Microterricola viridarii: one gene and its partner. Each later gene encodes a partner of the first gene's protein in a complex. Links are inferred from orthologs where the notes say so. Each region holds a gene or a part of one and is shown on either strand. Other genes may lie near its edges.

Evidence for each region. Proteins that work in one complex are often made in the same cells at the same time.
Region 2: the proteins of uvrB (region 1) and BLT62_RS05200 are in contact, whole or in part, in a crystal structure (PDB 7EGT), measured with the Thermus thermophilus proteins. The link is inferred for Microterricola viridarii from one-to-one orthologs. Residues at the interface, in WP_096411307.1 of Thermus thermophilus: Glu23, Leu25, Arg26, Asp27, Gly28, Glu29, Arg30, Phe31, Arg55, Glu326, Asp327, Phe328, Glu379, Ser382, Gln383, His398, Gly400, Arg401; in WP_096412145.1 of Thermus thermophilus: His654, Arg656, Phe657, Gln666, Asp668, Glu669, Lys680, Arg681, Leu682, Ser683, Lys685, Tyr686, Ala687.

The regions. Positions count from the first base shown.
Region 1 is NZ_LT629742.1:2,101,477-2,104,862, forward strand. The notes cover bases 1-2,934. They hold uvrB (excinuclease ABC subunit UvrB), read left to right. Parts: upstream 1-401; coding sequence 402-2,468; downstream 2,469-2,934. Other genes in these bases: coaE (dephospho-CoA kinase), read left to right, coding at 1-392; BLT62_RS09620 (hypothetical protein), read left to right, coding at 2,461-2,745. UniProt on the Escherichia coli protein: The UvrABC repair system catalyzes the recognition and processing of DNA lesions. A damage recognition complex composed of 2 UvrA and 2 UvrB subunits scans DNA for abnormalities.
Region 2 is NZ_LT629742.1:1,137,240-1,140,540, forward strand. Bases 1-3,142 are described here. They hold BLT62_RS05200 (ATP-dependent helicase), read left to right. Parts: upstream 1-363; coding sequence 364-2,922; downstream 2,923-3,142. Other genes in these bases: BLT62_RS05195 (glycerophosphodiester phosphodiesterase family protein), read left to right, coding at 1-308; BLT62_RS05205 (FUSC family protein), read left to right, coding at 3,019-3,142. In the rest of the region: more of BLT62_RS05205, read left to right, coding at 3,143-3,301. UniProt on the Escherichia coli protein: A helicase with DNA-dependent ATPase activity. Unwinds DNA duplexes with 3'-5' polarity. Translocates on single-stranded DNA with 3'-5' polarity. Initiates unwinding more efficiently from a nicked substrate than double-stranded DNA.

The DNA of each region.
Region 1 (3,386 bases):
CGGCCCGCGACAAGCTCAACGCCATCGTGCACCCGGCCGTGCGCGAGCTCGGCGAGAAGATGAAGGCGGAGGCCGTCGCAGCCGACCCCGACGTCGTCATCGTGCACGACATCCCGCTGCTGGTCGAGGCCGGCCGGGCCGGGGAGGGCTTCGACAAGATCGTCGTCGTCGAGGCGCCGAAGAAGACCCGCGTCGCCCGGTTGGTCGAGGAGCGCGGGCTCGACCCCGCCCACGCCGTCGCCCGGGTCGAGGCGCAGGCCAGCGACGAGGAGCGCCGCGCCGTCGCCGACGTCGTGATCGACGCCGACGGCACCCTCGCCCACACCATGAGCCAGGTCGACGACCTCTGGCTGCAGATTCAAGCAGAGCGCGGTGTCGGCGGGCGTCCGTAGACTTGGGGCATGGAACCCACCCGCTCCGTCCGCCCCTTCGAAGTCGTCAGCGACTACACGCCGAGCGGTGACCAGCCCGGCGCCATCGCCGATCTGACCGCGCGCATCAACGCCGGCGAGACCGACGTGGTGCTCCTCGGCGCCACCGGAACGGGCAAGTCGGCGACGACGGCCTGGCTGGTCGAGGCGGTGCAGCGCCCCACCCTCGTGCTCGCCCACAACAAGACGCTGGCGGCGCAGCTGGCCAACGAGTTCCGCGAGCTGATGCCGCACAACGCCGTCGAGTACTTCGTCTCCTACTACGACTACTACCAGCCGGAGGCGTACGTCCCGCAGACCGACACCTTCATCGAGAAGGACAGCTCGGTCAACGCCGAGGTGGAGAGGCTCCGGCACTCCACCACCAACTCGCTGCTCAGCCGGCGCGACGTCATCGTCGTCTCCACCGTCTCCTGCATCTACGGCCTCGGCACGCCGGACGAGTACATGAACGCCATGGTCGCCCTCCAGGTCGGCCAGAAGATCGGCCGCGACGCCCTGGTGCGCAAGTTCGTCTCGATGCAATACCAGCGCAACGACATCGACTTCTCCCGCGGCAACTTCCGGGTGCGCGGCGACACCATCGAGATCATCCCCGTGTACGAGGAGCTGGCGATCCGCATCGAGATGTTCGGTGACGAGATCGAGGCGCTGTACTCGCTGCACCCGCTCACCGGCGATGTCGTGCGCAAGCTCGACTCCGTCGCCGTGTTCCCCGGCTCGCACTACGTCGCGAGCACCGAGGTGATGCAGAAGGCCATCGTCACCATCCGCGAGGAGCTGGAGTGGCGGCTGGCCCAGCTGGAGCGGGAGGGCAAGCTGCTGGAGGCGCAGCGGCTGCGCATGCGCACCAACTTCGACCTGGAGATGATGGAACAGATCGGCTTCTGCTCCGGCATCGAGAACTACTCCAGGCACATCGACCAGCGGGCGGTGGGGGAGGCCCCGCACTGCCTGCTCGACTACTTCCCGGACGACTTCCTCGTCGTCATCGACGAGTCCCACGTGACCGTGCCGCAGATCGGCGCCATGTACGAGGGCGACTCCTCGCGCAAGCGCACCCTGGTCGAGCACGGATTCCGGCTGCCGAGCGCGCTGGACAACCGGCCGCTCAAGTTCGACGAGTTCAAGAACCGCGTCGGCCAGGCCGTCTACCTCTCCGCCACGCCGGGCAAGTACGAGATGGCCATCGCCGACGGCGTCGTCGAGCAGATCATCCGCCCGACCGGTCTCGTCGACCCCGCCATCGTGCTGAAGCCGAGCAAGGGCCAGATCGACGACCTGCTCGAGGAGATCCGCATCCGGGCGGCCAAGGACGAGCGCGTGCTGGTCACCACCCTCACCAAGAAGATGGCGGAGGAGCTTACCGACTTCTTCACCGAGTCCGGCGTGCGGGTGCGCTACCTGCACTCGGATGTCGACACGCTCCGCCGGGTGGAGCTGCTCACCGAGCTGCGCCAGGGCGTCTACGACGTGTTGGTCGGCATCAACCTGCTGCGCGAGGGCCTCGACCTGCCCGAGGTGTCGCTCGTGGCGATCCTCGACGCCGACAAGGAGGGCTTCCTGCGCTCGGCGACCTCCCTCATCCAGACAATCGGGCGTGCCGCCCGCAACGTCTCCGGCGAGGTGCACATGTACGCCGACCGGGTCACCGACTCGATGGCGAAGGCCATCGAGGAGACCACCAGGCGGCGCGAGAAGCAGGTCGCGTACAACGAGCTGCACGGCATCGACCCTCAGCCGCTGCGCAAGCGCATCGCCGACATCACCGACGTGCTGGCCCGCGAGGAGGCAGACACGGCCGAGCTGCTGGCCGGCCGTGAGGGGCGCAAGAAGTCCCCGGTTCCGAACCTGCGCCGCGAGGGCATCGCCTCCGCCGGCGGCAACGAGCTGGAGTCGCTCATCGCCGACCTCAACGAGCAGATGTTGCAGGCCGCCGGCGAGCTGAAGTTCGAGCTGGCCGCGCGCCTGCGCGATGAGCTGTCCGAGATCAAGCGGGAGCTGCGCCAGATGGAGAAGGCCGGCCACCTTGATTGATCCCCTTCCGCTGCTGGTGCTCGCCGGGGTGCTCCTGGCGGGCTTCCTGCTGTGGCCGCTCCTGGGGCCGCGGCTCGCCGCGTCCGAGCGCAAGCGCCGGCGGCGGAGCGCGGGCGGGGGCATGCTGGGCGTCGTCGACGAGGTGTTCCGGCCGCAGACCCACGAGGCGCACCTCGTCTGGGAGGCGCAGCAGGAGCTGCCCGCGCCGGCGCCCCTCCCGGGCGACGGCCCCATCGGCGCCGGCCCGGTCCGAATCGCCCTCCCGCCCTCCCGCTAGCGCCGCGCGCCAGTGCCCCGTTGACTCCCGGGCTTCGGCCGCTGCGCTGCCCGGTCCTTGCGGCGCGCCCCTCCCGCTGGTCGAGTAGGCGCGCCAGCGCCGTATCGAGACCTCGTCCGCGACCTCGCTGGCCGCCGGGCAGATTCCCGTTGGCTCGGGGGAGTGACAGCGTCCGAGGCACTGACGCCCCGGCCCGCGCCCAGCGCCACTTCGTGGCCTTCCGCGCCACATGATGTGGCGCAGAGCAGCACGAAGTGGCGCACGCTGCGGCATCCGCCGGTGCTGCGCGCAGCCCGTTGGCTCGAGGGAGGGCCGGCTCCGGAGGCCGACGCTATCGGCGCGCCGAGCGGGGGCTCCTGCACGGTACGAGGACGCCACACTGTTCGGAAGCCCCCGCTTGATGCGTCGTCGGGCGGCGTCCGAGGCGCTGACGCCCGGGCCCTCGCCCAGCGCCACTTCGTGGCCGTCTGCGCCACATCATGTGGCGCAGAGCAACACGAAGTGGCGCACGCTGCGGCATCCGCCGGTCGACGCCGGGATCTCGACAGGCCCACTCGGCAGGAGTGCCGCCCGACGCGGCGGGACCGGTGCCCGCGCGCTGGCTGTATGTTCGCCAACAGCTTGTAGAACGAGTCTTCGAA
Region 2 (3,301 bases), 960 kb from region 1 along the record:
TCGGCGGCCTCGTCGACGGCATCAGCGTCGACCGCTCCATGATCGTGCGGCAGGATGCCGCGGGCACGCCGCAGACGAGTGACCTCGTCGACCTGGCCCACTCGGCGATGCTCGAGGTGTACACGTGGACGCTGCGCCCGGAGAACCGCTTCCTGCTGCCGGCCCACCGCGCCGGCGTCGGCCAGGCCCGCCACGGGGACTGGTGGGGCGAGTTCGAGCTGATCATGGGCACCGGCATCGACGGCGTCTTCGCCGATCACCCGGACCTGGCCGTCGCCGTGCGCGACAGCCTCCGCCCGGCGGCGTGAGGCCAGCGGGCCGGGCAGCCCTCTGTCAGCGGCCCCGCCTACACTGGGAGCAGACATGAGCACTCTCTTTGACCCCGACGAACCGACCGACTCGCGACCGATGATCGTGCACGATGGGCCGGCCGGCTTCCCGTCGACCCTGGGCGCCAACAACGCGGCGCCGCCGGCGGGATTCGTTCCCGGCGGGGCCTCAGCGGGCGGGCTGCCCGGCGGCGGTGCCTGGGCCGGGGGAGACAGCCTGCTCGACGGCCTCAACCCCGAGCAGCGCGAAGCGGTCGAATACCGCGGCCCCGCCCTGCTCATCGTGGCCGGCGCCGGATCCGGCAAGACCCGCGTGCTCACCCACCGTATCGCCGGGCTGATCGGCAGCCGCGAGGCCTGGCCCAGCCAGATCCTCGCCATCACCTTCACCAACAAGGCCGCAGCCGAGATGCGCGAGCGCGTCGAGCAGCTCCTCGGCCAGGCCTCCAGCGGCATGTGGATCTCCACCTTCCACTCCGCCTGCGTGCGCATCCTGCGCGCAGAGGCCGAGCGGGCCGGGCTCAGCAGCAGCTTCACCATCTACGACTCCGCCGACTCGCGCAACGTCATCAAGCGCATCATCAAGGAACTCTCGGCCGACACCCTCGGCTTCACCGCGGCGGGCGTCTCGAACAAGATCTCCAAGCTCAAGAACGAGCTGGCGGATGTCGACAGCTACGCGCGCAACGCCAACCTCAACGACCCGCAAGAGGTCATGTTCGTCGAGATCTTCCGGCAGTACACCAAGCGCCTGCGCGCCGCGCAGGCGCTGGACTTCGACGACCTCCTGGCCGAGACGGTGTTCCTGTTCCGGGCGTTCCCGGCCACCGCCGCGCTCTACCAGCGCCGGTTCCGGCACATCCTCGTCGACGAGTACCAGGACACCAACCACGCCCAGTACTCCTTCATCAAGGAGCTCACCCGGCCGATCGAGCCGCACGTCGTCGCGGAGCTCGACACGGCCGGCCACCACGTGCGCTCGCTGCAAGACGCGACCGGGGCCATCCCGGGCGCATCGCTGACCGTCGTCGGCGACTCCGACCAGTCGATCTACGCCTTCCGCGGCGCCGACATCCGCAACATCGTCGAATTCGAGCGCGACTATCCGGGCGCCAAGGTGGTGCTGCTCGAGCAGAACTACCGCTCGACGCAGAACATCCTGAGCGCGGCCAATGCCGTCATCTCCAACAACTTCGACCGCAAGGACAAGAAGCTCTGGACGGCCATCGGCGACGGCGCCAAGATCATCGGATACACCGGGTACTCCGGCCACGACGAGGCCCAGTTCATCGCCGACGAGATCGAGAAGCTGCGCGGCGAGGGCGTCGCCTACCGCGACATCGCCGTGTTCTACCGCACCAACGCGCAGACCCGCGCGTTGGAGGAGATCTTCGTGCGCTCCGCCGTGCCCTACCGCGTCGTCGGCGGCACCAAGTTCTATGAGCGGGCCGAGATCAAGGACGCGATGGCGTACCTCATCGCCGTGGCGAACCCGGCCGACGAGCTCGCCCTGCGCCGGATCCTGAACACGCCCAAGCGCGGCATCGGGCCAGCCACCGAGACGCAGCTGGCCAGCTTCGCCGAGGCCAACGGCATCAGCTTCCGGCAGGCCATGCGTGATGCGGGCAGCCTCGGCATGGGGCCCAAGGTCACCGGTGCCATCGTCAAACTGGCCAGGCTGCTCGACGAGGCCGCCCTCATGCTCGACCCGGCACAGCGCTCATCCGATTCGGCGGCCGGCGTCTCCAGCGTGAGCGAGGTGCTCGGCTTCCTGCTGACCGAGAGCACCCTGCTCGAGACGCTGCGCAGCAGCCGCGACCCGCAAGACGAGACCCGCGCCGAGAACGTCGAGGAGCTGCTCGCGCAGACCAAGGACTTCGTCAAGGAGAACCCGGATGCCGGCCTGATCGACTTCCTCACCCAGGTATCGCTCGTGGCCGCGGCCGACGACCTCGACGACTCCAGCGGGACCGTCTCCCTGATGACCCTGCACACGGCCAAGGGCCTGGAGTACGACTCCGTGTTCCTCACCGGCATCGAGGAGGGCCTGCTGCCGCACCAGATGTCGGCCAGCGAGCCGGGTGGCCCGGCCGAGGAGCGGCGTTTGTTCTACGTCGGCATCACCAGGGCCAGGAAGCGGCTCTACCTCTCGCTCGCGATGACGCGTGCCCAGTTCGGCGAGACGAACGTGGCGATGCCGAGCCGCTACCTGCAGGAGATCCCCGGCGACCTCATCGAGTGGCGGCAGTCGCCCGGCATGGCGAACTCGCGCGGCGGCACGCAGCCGCGCGCGCTGAACGCGCGCCGCGACGGCTACGGCTCCCGCGGCTCCAGCGGTTCCGACCGCTTCGGCGGCGAGCTGCCGCCGGCCCCCAAGCCGAAGACGGAGTGGGCGAACAAGGTCACAGCGCAGGTGCGCGACAACGGCGATCTCACCCTGGAGGCCGGCGATCGCATCCGGCACGTCGACTTCGGCGAGGGCCGCGTCAACCAGGTCACCGGTGAGGGCACCAAGCGCGTCGCGCACGTGCAGTTCGACACGGCGGGCGCAAAGAAGCTCCTGATCAAGATCGCCCCGATCGAGAAACTGTAGCGAGCGGTCACGAATCATGGGATTCCTTGGAACTGGGCTGCCGCCTTTCTTGACGCTTCGCGTCAAGCCCATCGAGAAACTGTAGGGGAGCGTCGCATGACAGACGACGCTCCACAGTCGCTCCCGGCCCGGCTGCGGTCACTGAAGCCTCGTGACTTCGAGGTGGCGACCCGGGCGGCGATCGCGGTGGCCGTTCCGTTGTTCCTCCTGCTCGCCCTCGACCGGCTCGACCTCGCCGCCTACGCCTCCTTCGGGGCGATGACGGCGCTGTATGGGCGCAGCGAACCCTATCGAGTGCGGCTGCGCAGCGCGGGGATCGCCGCGATCGGGCTTGTGCTCAGCGTCGCGCTCGGCACCATCTTGGCCGCCAGCGGAGCCG